DNA from 2 places in the Roseovarius arcticus genome. Region 2 is predicted to be linked to the other one. Evidence: riboswitches for the same ligand, from Rfam matches in the RefSeq annotation. Region 2 holds a riboswitch; the other holds the start of a gene.
What was found. A riboswitch is a leader RNA that binds a small molecule or an ion and turns the genes downstream of it on or off. The one in region 2 is predicted to bind thiamine pyrophosphate.
Positions count from the first base shown of each region.

Region 1: linked by a shared signal. The riboswitch ahead of MK6180000_RS01035 (ABC transporter substrate-binding protein) and the one ahead of thiM (hydroxyethylthiazole kinase) in region 2 are both predicted to bind thiamine pyrophosphate.

Region 1 is NZ_SZZN01000001.1:213,537-217,703, reverse strand. It holds gene MK6180000_RS01040 (DUF4153 domain-containing protein) at 1-1,395, opposite strand, end outside; TPP riboswitch at 1,569-1,675, shown strand; gene MK6180000_RS01035 (ABC transporter substrate-binding protein) at 1,823-2,758, shown strand; gene MK6180000_RS01030 (TenA family protein) at 2,748-3,440, shown strand; gene MK6180000_RS01025 (ABC transporter ATP-binding protein) at 3,437-4,159, shown strand; gene MK6180000_RS01020 (ABC transporter permease) at 4,156-4,167, shown strand, end outside.
Region 2 is NZ_SZZN01000001.1:3,750,299-3,754,465, reverse strand. It holds gene thiD (bifunctional hydroxymethylpyrimidine kinase/phosphomethylpyrimidine kinase) at 1-411, opposite strand, end outside; gene thiE (thiamine phosphate synthase) at 408-1,040, opposite strand; gene thiM (hydroxyethylthiazole kinase) at 1,037-1,825, opposite strand; TPP riboswitch at 1,879-1,975, opposite strand; gene MK6180000_RS17965 (DUF1674 domain-containing protein) at 2,009-2,209, opposite strand; gene MK6180000_RS17960 (RsmB/NOP family class I SAM-dependent RNA methyltransferase) at 2,276-3,535, shown strand; gene MK6180000_RS17955 (heparinase II/III family protein) at 3,629-4,167, shown strand, end outside.

The DNA of each region.
Region 1 (4,167 bases), 3.5 Mb from region 2:
GGGCGGCAACATGCGTCCTTCGGGGCGCACTGGCACGATACCGTCCATGTTCGAGATATCCGCATCGCCCTGCTCAGCCTCAAAGTTCCACTTACTCTCGATCCTATTAGCCTTGGAAATCAGCGCCACCAGCGCCTCATCGCCGCCGGCCTCTGCATCTGCCTTGAGCCGGGCTAGTCCTTGCTGGCCGACCTTGCCCCAGAGATGCGCCATTTCCCACAGCGCCAATTTATCGTTATCGATACCGCGTTCATAGCGGGCCAATTGGCTGGCGGTCGACAGACGCTCGGCGTTCAGCAGTGGCGTCAGCCATGCGGCGGCGATGGCCAGCGACACGAGGGCCATCCAGCGGTTCACGTGCCGCTGCCTCGCCCGCCAGCCACGCCGGCGAATGACAGCCCCCGCATAGGCCAGCGCATAGATCGTCGCCACTCCGGCAGCAATCAACGCGGCAACACGGTCAGGCGTCAGCCCATACTGATTCACCCGCAGCCACACCGCCCAAAGCGCGAGCAGGGCCGGCACCGGTAGCATAAGGCTTAATCCCCAAGCGGCGCCGCGCATCACTGGCCCCTGCACCGACAGGTCATTGTCGCGGTGGATTGCCGTCGTGATTAGCGTGACGCCTGCAGCCGTGACGCCCAGCAACGTTGCCGCTGCCGAATACTGGCCAAATAGATTGCCAAGGCCCCGTACCGGCAGCGCCAGAACGAAGATTGCCAAAACCACCAGCAGCGCAGGCAGCAGCACGCGGAGCAACTGGATCACCAAGAATGGCGAGACGTATTCGCGCAATTCGTGCACGATCGCGATTCCCAGACCCAGCGCGGCCCCGCTAATGAGATAGGGCATAGCGTCGATCTCGATCAGGTCCTCTATGATGTTTAGCCCGACAAGCCCCAACAGTTCGTTTGATAGCAGCAGAACGCCCCAGACGACGCCGACGAACAGCCACGCGGCGGCCCCGCGCACCACCAGCTCCCACGCCGCGTCAAAGAGCATCCCATAATGCCGCCAACCGCCATGCCGTTGCAGCGCAGCGATTACAAAAGGTGTCCCGATGGCCAAAAGGTAAAAGTAGGCAGCCAGACCATAACCATGGTCCAAAAATGCGCGGACATCTACGTGCCGGAAACTGGCCCATAGCAGCAGGGCCGCGGAGAGGACTGCCATTATCGTGGCCGCCGCAGCCGCCGGTACCAGGCGGACCGGCCCCAAAAGCGCGAGAAGTATCGAAAAGAAGCCCAGCCCCGCAGACACCAAAAGCAGCACAAGGCGCGCATTGCCGACCAGATCCGCCACCATCTCGATCAAAAACCACGCCGATAAACCGGCGACAGCCCCAACGAAGGCATATGACAGCCGCGTCGTGGCAGACTGGGATGGACGGATCATAGGCGGCTCTCCGGTTACAGTCGCGGCGGCTCGTTTCAGCGGCGCCTGAGGTTTCTTCGCATCCTACCGCGTTCAATCCAGAACATGAACGGCCGAATAAGGCGGCCATCGGTGGACCCGCGCAATAGGGCGCATACCCGCTTGCCCTCGCCCCGCCGCGCAGCTAGGTTTGGCAACATCCGTTGGGGGGCTCCGCATTGCCGGGGCTGAGAGGCGCAGATGCCGACCCATCGAACCTGATCCGGTCAGTACCGGCGTAGGGAACGGAGACATTGCACGGCGCGCCCGCGCCGCGCGCATCTTTGTATCTCCCCGCTCCGCCATCTGACCAACCATTGCACCGCGGCTATGCAGTGCGACGGGACCGCACTCTATCGCGGCGCCCAGGTCGCACGGGCCATGGCAGCCAGATACGGGAAAGTCACCGATGAAAGCCATCGCCCTCGCCGCCGCCCTTTTTGCCGCAACGCCCGCCCTCGCAGAGGACGAGCTGACCGTTGTGCTTGACTGGTTCGTCAACCCCAATCACGGCCCGATCATCATCGCGGAGGAGCGCGGATATTTCGCCGATGCCGGTCTCAAGGTCGAGGTGGTCGCACCTGCCGACGCGTCGGCCCCGCCAAAGATGGTGGCCGCAGGGCAGGCCGATCTAGCCGTATCCTACCAGCCGCAATTGCATATGCAGGTGGCCGAGGGGCTGCCGCTGATCCGCGTCGGCACGCTGGTTGCCAGCCCGCTGAACTGCCTGCTGACGCTAAAGGGTAGCCCGATTAAGGAGATCGCAGACCTCAAAGGGGCCAAGATAGGCTATTCCGTTGCCGGCGTCGAAGAGGCGCTGCTGACCGCCATCCTGTCGGCCCACGATGTTGCCCTAGCAGATGTCGAATTGATCAACGTCAACTGGTCGCTTGGCCCGTCGGTCATGTCGGGGCAGGTCGATGCCGTCATCGGCGCCTACCGCAATTTTGAGCTGAACCAGATGGATATAGAGGGCGTGCCCGGGCATTGCTTCTTTATCGAGGAGGAAGGTGTGCCGCCCTATGACGAGCTGATCTATGTCGCCAACCCCGAAACGATGGATACTGAAGTCATTTCGCGGTTTTTACGGGCGACCGAACTGGCAACGCAGTACATCGTCAACCACCCCGAGGACAGCTGGGAGATTTTCAAGTCAACCTCCACTGAATTGGATGATGAGCTGAATTCGCGCGCTTGGGTCGACACCATCCCCCGCTTTGCCCTGCGTCCGGCGGCGGTCGACGTCGCGCGCTACACTGGGTTTGAGAAGTTCATGAGCGAGGCAGGCCTTATCGACGGTATCCGCCCGCTATCGCAACTGGCCGTAGATCCCGGTGCGCGTTGATAAGGGCACGCAGGTGTATGGCGCGACCTTCTCTGCGTGGCGCGCCGAGGCGGCAGAGCCTTGGCAGGCCTATACGCACCACGCGTTTGTCGAGGGGCTGAAGGACGGCACGCTGCCACGCGCCGCTTACTTGAATTATCTGGTGCAGGACTACGTGTTTCTCATCCACTTCTCGCGTGCATGGGCACTAGCGGTGACCAAGGCCGAGACGGTCGAGGAAATGCGCTTTGGCGCTCGGATAGTTGATGCCTTGCTGAACGAGGAGATCGCACTGCACGTCGCCACCTGCGCAGCCGAGGGCATAGACGAAGCGACGCTTTTCGCCGCGCCCGAGGCGATGGAGAACATCGCTTATACGCGCTATGTGCTGGATGCAGGTCATTCGGGTGATTTTCTGGATCTGCTGGCGGCGCTGATGCCCTGCGTAATGGGATATGGAGAGATCGGTCTGCGGCTGGCGGCGGCAAAATGTGACACGCCCTATGCGGACTGGATCAGCACTTACGCAGGCGCAGATTACCAGCAGGTCTGCTACGAGGCAGGCGCACTACTGGACGCGGCCATTCTGCGCCGCCTTGGCGACGTGCCACAAGACAGCCCCCGCTGGGCGGCTTTATCGCACCGCTTCGCCACAGCCACTCGGCTAGAGGTCTCTTTCTGGGACATGGGTCTCGCGGGGTGAGCGCGCCGGGCATTTTCCTGCAAGGGCATGTTGCCATCGGCGATGCGCCCCTTGTTCCGCAGATCACGCTTAATGTTGCGCCGGGCAGTTGGACCTGTCTGCTGGGGCCATCGGGTGTAGGCAAATCCACGCTGCTGCGCCTGATCGCAGGTATCGCCGACGAGGCGGCGCTGACCGGCACGCTTACTGCCAGCGACGGCGCCCCGCTGACAGGGCGCGTGGCCCTGATGGCACAAAGCGATCTTCTGCTACCGTGGCTGAGCGTTCTAGATAATGTAATGTTGGGCGCGCGTTTGCGCGGCACTGATCCCCAGTCCGAACGCGCCGCCGCATTGCTGGAGCAGGTGGGCCTGATAGAGCACGCTGCCAAGCCGCCCGCTCAGCTGTCGGGCGGGCAACGCCAGCGCGCCGCCCTCGCCCGCACATTGATGGAGGACCGGCCCATCGTCCTGCTGGACGAGCCATTCTCGGCGCTGGATGCGCGCACCCGCGCCCAGGTGCAGGATCTGACGGCGCAGTTGCTGAACCATCACACCGTCCTCATGGTCACGCACGATCCGTCCGAGGCCGCGCGTCTGGGCGAGGCCATCCTTATCCTCAACGAACGCGGCCTCGCGCCATGGCCGGTCCCGCCGGGCGTGCCGCCGCGCGCAGTTGACGACGCCAAGACGCTAGAAGCTCAAGGTGCGCTACTGGCCGCCCTGAGAGCTGCCCCATGAGGCGCGCC
Region 2 (4,167 bases):
GTTCGGCGTGATCAGCGCGGCTTTTGGCAATAGCAGGCTGCGCAGCGCATTAACCGCATCGCTTTCCAGTAGGCGATCACCGCCCTTGGCCACCATGACCGGGTCCAGCACGATGGGCGCGTCCAGCCCTGCAAGCGCATCTACCACCGCGTTAATCAGGACGGCACCACCCAGCATTCCAATCTTGACCGCGTCGATGCGAATATCCTCGCGGAGCGCCGCAATTTGGGCTGTGATGATATCTGCATCCATCAACCGCACGGCCTGCACGCCGCGTGTGTTCTGCGCGGTCAGCGCTGTGATCGCAGCCATGGCATAGCCGCCATTGGCAGAAATGGATTTTATATCGGCTTGAATGCCAGCCCCGCCCGACGGGTCCGAGCCTGCAATGGACAAGATATTGGGGATCATGCCGGGCCCCATTCTGCGATCAGGGCGCGCGCCGCGCCTTCCATGTCGGCCGCCTGCGATATGGCCGAGACGACTGCAATGCCCGCCGCACCTATCGCCCGAATGGCCGCCGCATCGCCGCGCTTTATCCCGCCGATTGCAACGCATGGTAGCGGCGTGGCCGCGATTATCCGGGCCATGCCGTCAATGCCCAAAGGCTCTGCCGCATCCGGCTTGGTCGCTGTCGCGCGCAGAGGTCCAACGCCAAGATAATCGACACTATCCTGCGGTATAGAGCCGATTTGCGCCAGCGTTTCCACCGACAACCCCAGGATCATATCAGGCCCGATTCGGCGGCGAATGGCAGCGACGTCCCCGTCGCCCTGCCCCAGATGCACGCCGTTCGCCCCGATCTTTAGCGCGGCGTCGACACGGTCATTGACGATCAGAGCCGCGCCTGCGGCGCTCGTGATGCGCAGCAGCGCAGCTGCCAGCTTCTCGAACTCCGCATCACTGGCGTGTTTGTCGCGAAGTTGAATGATGCGCACGCCTGCGGCAAGAGCGGCGCGCACCTGCTCCGGCACGGTCGCAGGCGCGCCCGCGTCAGTCACGAAATAAATCGGGCCAAGTTGCCGCTTATTTAGCCTCATACGACCTCAATTCGCGCGCGGTCGGATACTTCCTCAGGCCCGAGGTTATAGAGCGCGTCGATGAAGGCGGCCTGGAAGCTGGCCGGGCCAGTGGCGACCTCGCCTGCCACTTCGCCCGCAACGCCATAGTAGGCCAGCGCGCCGACCGTCGCAGGCAATGCGGGTTGGTCTACCGCAAAAGCGGCGACGATTCCGGTCAGCGAACAGCCTAAAACCGTGATTCGCGGCATCAGCGCATGACCGCCCGCCACGCGGTAGGCTGCCTGCCCATCTGTGATAAAATCGCGTTCGCCCGTTACAGCTACGACGCCGCCCGTCTGGCGGGCCAGAATGCGCGCCGCGTCCTCGGCGTCGCTGACCGTGTCTGCGGTATCGGCGCCCTTGCCCGCGGCCTCAAAGCCCGCGAGCGCGATGATCTCAGAGGCGTTTCCACGAATGATGGTCGGCTTCAACGCAAGCAGGCGCGCGCCGGCATCGCGGCGCAAAGCGGTCGCGCCGACGGCAACGGGGTCCAGCACCCATGGCTTGTTTGTTGCGTTCATTACGCGCGCGGCGTCCTCCATCGACACAACCCATTCAGGGTCAAGCGTGCCGATATTGACGCTGAGCGCATCGGCCAGACCAGCGAACTCTGCCGCCTCCTGCTGAGCATGGGCCATCGCGGGACTGGCGCCTGCGGCCAACATGATGTTGGCCATGACGTTCATCGCGACATAATTTGTGATATTTTGCACCAGCGGCGCGCGGGCGCGCATATGCGCCAGATACTGTCCTGCGTCGTTCATCTTAGCTCCCCTTCGCAGGCAGGGGACATGCCGCAAGTCTGTCCCTAAACGGGACCGATCTGCGCGCAACTTCCTCCGCCGGCATGATCCGGTTCAGGTTCGAAGGGTGCATCTCAGCCCACCATGCGGCGGGCGCCCCTGTTACAAGGGCAGGATGCGCAGCGGCACAAGCAGCGTCAAGGGCTAGAAATCGATCGCAATACCCTTCTTCTCCCAATCGCCATAGCGCACGGCCTCTAGCCCATCCTTGCGACCGCCCAGTTCGGTGGGCAGGTCGGTGGCATCGGCTTTCAATCGGCGCTCTTCTGCCTCGGCCAGCGCGCGCTGCGCAGCGGGTGGCAAATCGGTGGGTTGCTTTGCAATCGTATTGTGGCGGTCTGTCATGGCATGGGTTCCTTTGCGAGCGTACCCTTGATATACGCCGCAATCGCCAATCAGCAAGGATACGACATGCCCACGCCATCGCCGCGCGCCGCCGCCGCCCACCTGCTGGACCAGATATTGGGCGAGCATCGCCAGATGTCCGAACTTTTGGCCACCGGCGCGCTGGACCGGCTGCAGGCGCCGGACCGCGCCCGCGCCCAGCGCCTCGCGACGCAAACCCTCAAAGGTATGGAGCGGGCAGACACGCTTCTGGCCAAACACCTACGCAAGCCGCCCCCCCTGCCGGTGATGAACATCCTGCGTTTGGGCACGACAGAGCTTTGCCATGGCGGTGACGCGCACGGCGTCGTTAACGAATGTGTGGGCCTGATCGCAGGAAATGCGCGCTTTGCCCGGCTAAAGGGGCTGGTCAACGCCGTACTTCGCAAAGTGGCGGCCGATGGCCCAGCCGAATGGGCCAATCTACCGGTGCCGCATCTGTCCGACTGGCTGCGCGGCCCCCTGACTGAGGCGTATGACGCCACCGCTGTGGCAGGCTTTGAGGCTGCACATTTCGCAGGCGCGCCGCTGGATTTGACACCCAAAGGCGATGCAAACGCACTGGCGCAGGCTGTCGGTGGCACGGCGCTTCCGACGGGGTCGGTCCGGCTGCAAGACGCGGGCCAGATCAGCGCGCTGCCCGGCTACGAGGCCGGCGACTGGTGGGTGCAGGACGCCGCCGCCGCGATTCCCGCGCGCGTCTTGGCCGCCCTGCCGGGCGAGGCTGTACTGGACATGTGCGCCGCGCCGGGCGGCAAAACGCTGCAACTGGCGGCGACTGGCGCAGATGTGACAGCACTGGATATATCAGACGCCCGGATGGCGCGGGTGCGCGAAAACCTGGCGCGCACGGGGCTGAACGCGGGCCTCGTGACGGGCGACGCACTGACCCATGAGGGCAGCTATGATGCGATCCTGCTGGACGCGCCGTGCTCGGCCACCGGTACGATTAGGCGGCATCCCGACCTGCCCTACGCGCGCGATGGCTCCGAAATCGGCGATCTGATCGCGCTTCAGGCCGCGATGCTGGACCGCGCGCTGGGCTTGCTAAAGCCGGGAGGCCGACTGCTCTATTGTACCTGCTCGCTGCTGCCGGACGAGGGCGAATGCCAGATCGACGAGGCGCTGGTGCGCCATTCCTCGCTATCAGTGGACCGCGCCGCGCTTAATCTGCCCGGGATAGACCCCGCTTGGATTACCGAAGAGGGCGGGCTACGGCTGCGCCCCGATTACTGGGGCGATCTGGGCGGCATGGATGGCTTCTACATCGCGCTGCTGCGCACCTGATCCGATTTTAGCAATCCTTCGGTGACTTGGGCGTGGCTGCGCGATATGATCCGCCCGAGGCGGCGCCACCAAGAGCGTCCGGAGACGAGGCGCATGGCACCAGAAGGCACGATCCGCGCGAAATGGACGAGGCTGCAAAACCGCATCGCGGCGCGGCGCGCGGCATGGGCGCGACCTGCGACCGCTTTCGTATCCTCGCCCGAGCCGCGCACGATCGGCAGCTTTGCCCGCGGGCGGCAGCTGACGGCGGGCAATTTTATGTTTGCCGGGAATCTGGTGCATAGCCTCGATACGGCGCCGTGGGACCTGGACGCGCCCAGCGCCGCATTTGCCGCCGAGGCGCACGGATTTGGCTGGCTGGATGATCTGGCCGCCGCTGGGGACGCGCCCGCGCGGGTCTGCGCGCAAAACTGGACTCAAAGTTGGATTGAGCGGCACGGAAAAGGGCGCGGCCCCGGCTGGTCGCCCGACTTGACCGGTCGGCGCATGATACGCTGGATTAATCACGCGCTCTTTCTCCTCGCCGGTCAGGAAAAACCAGCGTCGGATGCCTTCTATCGCTCGATGGCGCAGCAAACGCTGTTTTTGGGCAAACGCTGGCACGCGACTGTACCGGGCCTGCCCCGCTTTGA